One region of the Pandoraea morbifera genome, then DNA from elsewhere that is predicted to be linked to it. Evidence: riboswitches for the same ligand, from Rfam matches in the RefSeq annotation. Region 1 holds a riboswitch; the other holds the start of a gene.
What was found. Region 1 has a riboswitch for thiamine pyrophosphate ahead of PMO31116_RS18335 (FAD-dependent oxidoreductase). Riboswitches for the same ligand answer to the same signal wherever they lie in the genome.

Region 1 (4,208 bases):
CGAGCTTGATCCAGTCGGTCTCGAAGACCTCGCGCGCCATTTGCGCCGTCGTCACCGCTTCCTGTACCGAATGGCAGCCGGCGGTGTTGGGCAGCACCGGCACCGCGAGGCGGCGCAGCGTCTCCCAGAAATGCCCTTCCGACGCCTGCGCGCCCGTGCCCGACAACTGGCGACGCAATGCCACCGTGACCATGCCCGGCCGCGCGGCGTCGATCGAGTCGTTGAGCGCCTGCAGCGACGGATAACGGGCCGTGCCCAGCAGGAAACGGCTGCCGAAACGGGTGTCGTAGAGCGTGAGCGCGTCGCGCGCGCTGCCGGCGGCCACGCTGGCGGATTCGGTGAATGCGTTCATGTCAGCCTCCGGCGACCGGTTGCACAACGTCGATCTTGTCACCCTGCGCGAGCGCGCGCGCGGCGTACTGGGTCTTGGGCACGAATTGGCCGTTGATGGCCGCCGCAAACGGCGGCTTCGCGCCATAGGCGGCCAGCGCCTCGGCCAGCGTCGCGGTCTCGGCCACGCTCAGTGTCTGTTGATTGATATGGATATCCATCTCGTACGGCTCCCTCTCATGCCTGGCGGAACAGGTCCGGCCACGGCCGGCTGGCTCGCCACGTCTCCCAGTCGAACGCCTGCCCCGACGGCGCGCCCGTTGTCTGCATCAATGCCTGCGCCAACGCGCACGCTTCTCCCGTCACCGCCGGAGCGATCAGGTAGCCGTGACGATAAAGACCGTTCACGCGCATCACCCGGGCGCCATCCCACTGCACGCGAGGCAGGTGGTCCGGCAGCGCCGGGCGGCAGTTCACATTCAGTTCCACGATGCGCGCCTCGCCGAATGCCGGATTCAGCGAATGCGCCGCCGACAGCAGTTCGAGCGCCGAGCGCACGGTCATCGGCGACATATCCTCCGATTCCAGCTCGGTCGCGCCAATCACGTACAGATCGTTTTCCTTCGGCGCGATATAGATCGGGTAGCGCGGGTGCAGCAGGCGTACCGGCCGCCGCAGCCCGATGCCCGGCGCGTGAATGCGCGCCACTTCACCGCGAACGCCGCGCAGTTGCGTCAACGCCGTGCGCGCACCGAGCCCACGGCAATCGATGACGAGCCCTGCCTGCGGATACGCGCCTTCGGCGATCTCGGTATGCCAGTGCAGTTCCGCGCCGGCCTTCGCCAGGCCGGCCGCCAGCGCACGCAGCAATTGACGGTTGTCGAGCTGCCCTTCGTTGGGCAACAGCCATCCCTCGTGAAAGCGACCGGCCAGCGCCGGCTCGACCTCACCCAACTGCGGCCCGGCCAACCGCTCCACCCCGCCACGCAGCAAGGCCGGCGGTGCGTTCGCGCGCATGCGGCGGTCGAACATCACGGATTCGGCACGATCGGGCTGATGCCACACGACCAGTGTGCCGTTACGCTGGAAGAACACCGGCTCGGGCAGGCCGTCGATGAGCCCCGGCCAGCGCTCCAGGCCAACCGCCCCCATCTCGACGATGCTCGGCTCGGCCACGGCAGCTTCGGCCAGCGGGGCGAGCATGGCGGCGGCCACCCAACCCGCCGCGCTCGAACCCTCGGCGTCGCCGCGTTCGTACAGCGCGACGCGCGCGCCCGCCCGAATCAACTGCCAGGCGAGCAGGCGGCCGGACAGGCCGCCGCCCAGAACGGCGATGTCGGGATGCGAAATCGGGGCGCTCATACGCGCAATGCCGCGCAGGCCGTAACGGCGCGCAGGCACTCGGGAAGCCGCGAAGATGTGTGTGGAAGGTAACGCATGGGGTCCTTTCCTCATGAAAGCAAAAGGACGAAACGGTGTCTGGACACCTTACCCCACTGGAGGAGTCGGAAACTTCCCACGCCGGTATTACCCGGGTCGGGTGCAAAGGGTCTCTCTCAGCCCCGCGTTCCTTTGTGACGCATGGTTAACGCTGACCGTTAACCCCCGCGTCCGACACGGAGCACCCCTGTTTCGCCCGCAGCCATTACAACATAGATGCCGACGCCCGTGCAAGCTGGCCTCCCGGGCGATTGCACGCTCGTCGCGTCTCGTTTTTTGACGAATCCCCCAGGCCTTGTAACAACGCGTAAACTGAATTTCGATGTGACGCGCGTTTCGGGCCGCAAATCGTGCAACGCAGCATCCTGAACAACGGTCAAACGAACCGTTTTCCCCATAACAGGTTGCCTCCTCGCGGCAATGCCGCCCGACGATCATGGTCCACACGCCGATGTCCTCTGCGTCGCCCGACGTCCCGCCGCCGGACGATCCGGCCACGCCCGCCCCCATCCCGCCGAAACACCCGAGCGCCTGGCAACTCATCCGCCCCTACTGGGTGTCGGAAAAGCGCTGGGAAGGCCGCCGGCTCCTGGCGCTGGTGGTCGTGCTCAATCTGGCCGTGGTGTTCATCAACGTGCGGCTGAACGCATGGAACGCGAGCTTTTACGACGCGCTGGACAAGCGCAACTGGCCCGTCTTCAAGTCGTCGCTCGTCGAATTCGCGATCCTCGCCTTCAGCTTCATCATCATCGCGACCTTCCGCACCTACTTCCGCCAGATGCTCGAGATCCGCTGGCGGCAGTGGGTCACCGATGCCACGCTCACGAAGTGGTTCGCGCATCAGGCGTACTACCGGATCGAGCGCGATCACCTGACCGACAACCCCGATCAGCGCGTATCGGAAGACATTCGCACGCTGGTGAGTTCCTCGCTCGCGCTGTCGCTCGACCTGCTCACCACGCTCGTCTCGCTGTTTTCGTTCGTGACGATCCTCTGGACGATCTCGGGCGCGGTGTCATTCGCGCTGGGCGGCATGAACGTGACGATTCCCGGCTACATGGTGTGGGTCGCGGCACTGTATGCGCTCGTGGGCTCGTTCTTCATCTTCAAGGTCGGCCGCCCGCTGGTGGGCCTGAGCTATCGCCAGCAGCAGGTCGAAGCCGACTTTCGTTTCCTGCTGGTGCGTTTGCGCGAATCGGCCGAGCAGGTGGCGCTCTACCGCGGCGAGGGTGCCGAGCTGTCACGCCTGAAAGCGGCGTTCGGCGCCGTGCGCGACAACTGGTGGCAAATCATGGTCGTGACCAAGCGACTGATTTTCGCGAACTCGATCTATGCGCAGATCGCCATCGTGTTCCCGATCATGGCGGCCGCACCGCGCTACTTCGCGGGCGCCTTCACGCTCGGCGTGCTCATGCGCATCATCGACGCGTTCGGGCAGGTCAGCGACGGCTTCTCATGGTTCGTGAACAGCTTCTCGACGCTGGCGGACTGGAAGGCGACGATCAACCGTCTGCGCGAATTCATGCGCGTGATCGACGCCGCGCCACGCGCGGGGGGCATCGACGTGCAGACGGCCGACCAGGCGCCCGCCTTCGCGGCAACCGACCTCACGCTCACGCTGCCCAACGGCGCCCCGCTCGTGGACGCCGGGTCGTTCACCTTCGCGCCCGGCTCGCGCTGGCTCGTTCGCGGGCGCTCGGGTTGCGGCAAGAGCACCATGCTGCGCGCGCTCGCCGGCCTGTGGCCGTTCGGCAGCGGGCGCATCGAGGTGCCCGCGAGCGCCCGCGTACTCTTTCTCTCGCAGCAAAGCTACCTGCCGATCGACACCCTCAAGGCCGCCCTCGCCTTTCCTTCGGCGCCCGACGCCTTCACCGACGCCGAATGTCGCGCCGCGCTCGACGCCGTGAAGCTCGATCAGTACGGCGACGAACTCCTGAGCGTCGCGCACTGGGCGCGGCGGCTGTCCGGCGGCGAGCAGCAACGGCTCGCCGCGGCGCGCGCGCTGCTGCAAAAGCCCGACTACCTGTTCCTCGACGAGGCCACCAGCGCGCTCGACGTCCAGACGGAAGAAGCGGTGTACGAAGCGCTGCACGCCAGCCTGCCGGCCACGACCCTCGTGAGCGTGGCGCATCGCGATACGCTTGGACGCTTCCATCAGCACACCCTCACGCTACCCGCGACGGCGGACGTCGAAAGGTCACGGGTGGTCGGCGCGGCCTGATTCGTTCACTTCATAAATATTATTGACGCGCCTGTTCCGGCGAGCAGGGGGTTTGGCATAATCACGAGCACCTCTGGCTTGCTTCGGGCACATCGTGACTACCCCCGCTTTCCCGTCCGGCCCGCGCGCCGCGCGCACCATTGTCGTGACCGGCGCGGCATCGGGCATCGGCGCCGCCATCGCGCGCCGGCTTGCCTCACCGGATACCCGCCTGCTC
Region 2 (4,208 bases), on a different contig from region 1:
CATCGAGCAGAAGTGCGCGACCTTGGCCGAATCCTTCGGCAGCGTCTCGTCGTGGAACTCGCGAGCCTTGTCCGGATCGAGGCCCAGGTTGAACTGATCTTCCCAGCGGAACTCGAAACGCGCCTTCGACAGCGCGTTGTCGCGAATCTGCGAACCGGGGTGGCCCTTGGCGAGATCGGCGGCGTGGGCGGCAAGCTTGTACGTGATGATGCCTTCCTTGACGTCGTCCTTGTTCGGCAGACCCAGGTGCTCCTTCGGCGTGACGTAGCACAGCATGGCCGTGCCGTACCAGCCGATGGTCGCCGCACCGATGCCCGACGTGATGTGGTCGTAGCCCGGCGCGATGTCCGTCGTGAGCGGTCCGAGGGTATAGAACGGCGCCTCGTCGCAGTACTCGAGCTGGAGATCCATGTTCTCCTTGATGAGCTGCATCGGCACGTGGCCCGGGCCTTCGATCATCACCTGGACGTCGTGCTTCCACGCGATCTGGGTGAGTTCGCCCAGCGTCTTGAGTTCGGAGAGCTGCGCTTCGTCGTTGGCGTCGTAGATCGAGCCGGGGCGCAGGCCGTCACCCAGCGAGAAGGCGACGTCGTACGCCTTCATGATTTCGCAGATTTCTTCGAAGTGCGTGTACAGGAAGCTTTCCTTGTGATGCGCGAGACACCACTTGGCCATGATCGAGCCGCCGCGGCTGACGATGCCGGTCATGCGGTTGGCCGTCATCGGCACGTAGGCGAGACGCACGCCGGCGTGGATCGTGAAGTAGTCGACACCTTGCTCGGCCTGCTCGATGAGCGTGTCGCGGAACATTTCCCACGTCAGGTCCTCGGCCTTGCCGTTGACCTTTTCGAGCGCCTGATAGATCGGCACGGTGCCGATAGGCACCGGGCTGTTGCGCAGAATCCACTCGCGCGTTTCGTGGATGTGCTTGCCGGTCGACAGATCCATCACCGTGTCGCCGCCCCAGCGGATTGCCCACGTCATCTTGTCGACTTCCTCGCCGATCGACGACGTCACGGCCGAGTTGCCGATGTTTGCGTTGATCTTCACGAGGAAATTGCGGCCGATGATCATCGGCTCCGATTCCGGGTGGTTGATGTTGTTCGGGATGATGGCGCGCCCGCGAGCGATTTCGCTGCGCACGAACTCCGGCGTGATCTCCGCGGGGATGCTGGCGCCGAAATGCTGGCCGGGATGCTGGCGCGAGAGCAGCTTCGCCAGACGCTCGCCCTGCGGGCCGGTCTGGCGCACGCTCTCGATGTACTCCTGACGGCGCAGGTTTTCGCGGATCGCGACGTATTCCATCTCGGGCGTGATGATGCCCTGGCGCGCGTAGTGCATCTGCGTCACATTCTTGCCGGCCTTGGCACGACGCGGCGTGCGATGCAGGCCCGGGAAGCGCAGGTCGGCCGTCGCGGCATCGTCGGCGCGCTCGCGGCCGTAGGCCGAGGTCAGGCCGGGTAGGGCTTCGGTGTCGCCGCGCGCCTCGATCCATGCGGCACGCAGAGCCGGCAGGCCGGAGCGGATGTCGATCTTGGCGTTCGGATCGGTGTACGGACCCGAGGTGTCGTACACGTAGATCGGCGGGTTCTTTTCGCCGCCAAAGCTCGTCGGGGTGTCGGCTTGCGAGATTTCACGCATCGGCACCTGAATGTCGGGGCGCGAGCCTTGCACGTAGATCTTGCGGGAATTCGGCAGCGGTGCGATCGCGGCTTCATCCACGCGCGCGTTGGCTGAGAGGAACTTCGGGTTGGCGTTCATGCAATGTCTCCTGGCGGGGCACGTGTTGACGCCGACAATTTCGGCGCAAAGCGGCTCAGGAGCATGAACGGGGGCGAGGAATTTCTACGCTCCCTGCGCTGGCATTATCCAGATCAGGTTCTAAGGGTATTTCTCACCCACAACTCACGTTGCAGGACCCCTGCGCTTAGCTTTGCGGCAACGATACACCGACATGCCGGGCGAGCACAAGCACGATGTGTCCCGAAAAACGTGAACGGATGATGGTGCGGCGCGTCATGCAGGCTGCATCCGGGATGCGGGCAAACCGGATGGCGAATTATGGCGCCGCGCGGGCTTTGTCATCGTTCTCGAACGCGCGCGCAAGCCGTTGCGCAACGTCTGCAGCCTGGGTTTGCGGCACATTGGTGAAACTCATGACGAGCGCGGGCGGCATTGTCCGGGCAACGCTGAAAAACGATAACGCACCTGGCGCGAGACCCTGCGCGAGCGCGGCGCGGCACAGGTCGCGATCCTGGCGATGCGCTTCCAGCCAGCCGAGCAGGTGCATGCCGCCCGCCTGCTGCGCGAGTTCCAGGCGCGTGCCGACGTATTGACGCAGTGCCTGCGCAAGCGCGGCGCGGCGCTCGCCGTACAGTTGCCGCATTCGCTTGATATGGCGGCTGAAATGCCCCTGAGTGATGAAATCGGTCACCGTTGCCTGCTCGATCCACCCCTGGGCAGGCGAGGCGAGCGAAGTGCTGGCCACGAAAGCGTCGCGAAGTGAATGCGGCACGACGAGGTATCCGAGACGCAATCCGGGAAACAACACCTTGCTGAACGATCCGGCATAGAGCACGCGCTCGCCGCCGTCGAGGCTCTTGAGCGCGGGCAGCGGTGCGCCGGTGTAACGGAATTCGCTGTCGTAATCGTCCTCGACGATCCAGGCATCGCGCGCCTGCGCCCACGCCAGCAGGGCCAGCCGCCGAGCGAGGGGTAGTGTGACGGACAGCGGCGATTGATGCGATGGCGTGACGACCGCAAGGCGCGCGTCGGGCGCCGTGCGCTCGCCGGCCGCCACATCGATCCCATTCGCGTCGACGGGCACGGGCACCAGCGTGGCGCCCGTCATGCGCAGCGCCTGCCATGCGCGGAAGTAGCCGGGATCCTCGCACCACACGGCATCGCCCGGGTGGAGCAACACCCGGGCGATGAGCGAGAGCGCGCCCTGGTAACCCGCCGTGACGATGATCTGCGCGGGGTCGCAGCGGATGCCGCGAGCGATGGCCAGATAGCCGGCGATGGCGTCGCGCAACGGCGCCCAGCCGACGGCGCTTTGGGAATGAAGTCCGTCGGCACCGAGGTGCCGCGCGTGACGCGCCGCCAGGCGAGCCCACAGTTTGCGCGGGAATTCGTCGAGCGCGGGCATGCCGTTCTGCATGGGTAACGGCATGCCCGCCGCGTTCAACGGGAGGCTGCCGGGGTTCTCGCCGAAGTCGCGCCAGGCGGCGCTGCCCAGGTCGCCGGACCTGGCGCCGCGCGACCCGATGGTCGCAGGCGGCATGACCTTGGCGGCCAACTGCGGGTTGACGCGACTGCCGGCCGCCCCCCGCCCGATAACGAATCCTTCGGCGACCAACCGCTCGTAAGCGGCTTCGACAGTGCCACGCGCCACGCCGAGTTCGCTGGCGAGCGCACGGGTCGATGGCAGGCGCGACGCGGGCGCGAGCTTGCCGCAGAGGATGCCGTCGCGAATCCGCTCGTACAACGCGCGATACGCAGGCAGGCCGGCGGACTGAGGGGCGTCGGCCAGATGCAACACCGCGAGCGCGGACGGACTCGATTTATCGGACATGGCACACGGTTCCAGGACGGTGACTCGGGCGGCGGACGGCGGGTGTCGTGCCAAGACGATCCGACGGTCTTGGCGCGCCGTGCGAGCCGCGCGGTTCGCCCGACCGGGAATATGCGCGGCTTGGCTCACTATGGCCTAGCAATTTTATTCGCTTTTGGCTCTTCTGATTAAGACAAGACGTGCGTATCGTCAACGATGAGAATTCCCGATACGAACCGACCTCAACCGAACGGAGAGCATCCATGCTGCGTCTGAACTACATCAAAGCCGCCCCGCGTCCATATGAATACCTGGGCACCTTGAGCCACTACTTTCACGATTGCGGACTGCCGGGCGGTCTCGTGGAACTCGTGTGGCTGCGCGCCTCGCAGCTCAATGGCTGCGCGTACTGCATCGACATGCACGTGAGCGACGCGCTGAAAGTCGGTATCGAGCCGCGCCGCCTGCACTTGCTCGACGCCTGGCGCGAGACGGAGTTGTACTCGCCTGCCGAGCGCGCTGCGCTGGCATGGACGGAGGCCGTCACCAATGTGCAGGACGGACACGTGCCCGACGAGGTATTCGCCGAGCTGCGCGCCCATTTCGATGACAAGGAAATCTCCGACCTGACGTTCGCCGTTGCCACGATCAACGC

Region 2: it holds a riboswitch for thiamine pyrophosphate, as region 1 does, so the genes downstream of both, thiC (phosphomethylpyrimidine synthase ThiC) here and PMO31116_RS18335 (FAD-dependent oxidoreductase) in region 1, are expected to answer to the same signal.

The regions. Positions count from the first base shown of each region.
Region 1 is NZ_CABPSD010000012.1:29,123-33,330, forward strand. It holds gene PMO31116_RS18325 (thiazole synthase) at 1-352, opposite strand, end outside; gene thiS (sulfur carrier protein ThiS) at 354-551, opposite strand; gene PMO31116_RS18335 (FAD-dependent oxidoreductase) at 568-1,692, opposite strand; TPP riboswitch at 1,827-1,969, opposite strand; gene PMO31116_RS18340 (ABC transporter ATP-binding protein/permease) at 2,222-3,991, shown strand; gene PMO31116_RS18345 (SDR family NAD(P)-dependent oxidoreductase) at 4,086-4,208, shown strand, end outside.
Region 2 is NZ_CABPSD010000009.1:191,546-195,753, forward strand. It holds gene thiC (phosphomethylpyrimidine synthase ThiC) at 1-1,761, opposite strand, end outside; TPP riboswitch at 1,835-1,933, opposite strand; gene pdxR (MocR-like pyridoxine biosynthesis transcription factor PdxR) at 2,060-3,574, opposite strand; gene PMO31116_RS16120 (carboxymuconolactone decarboxylase family protein) at 3,817-4,208, shown strand, end outside.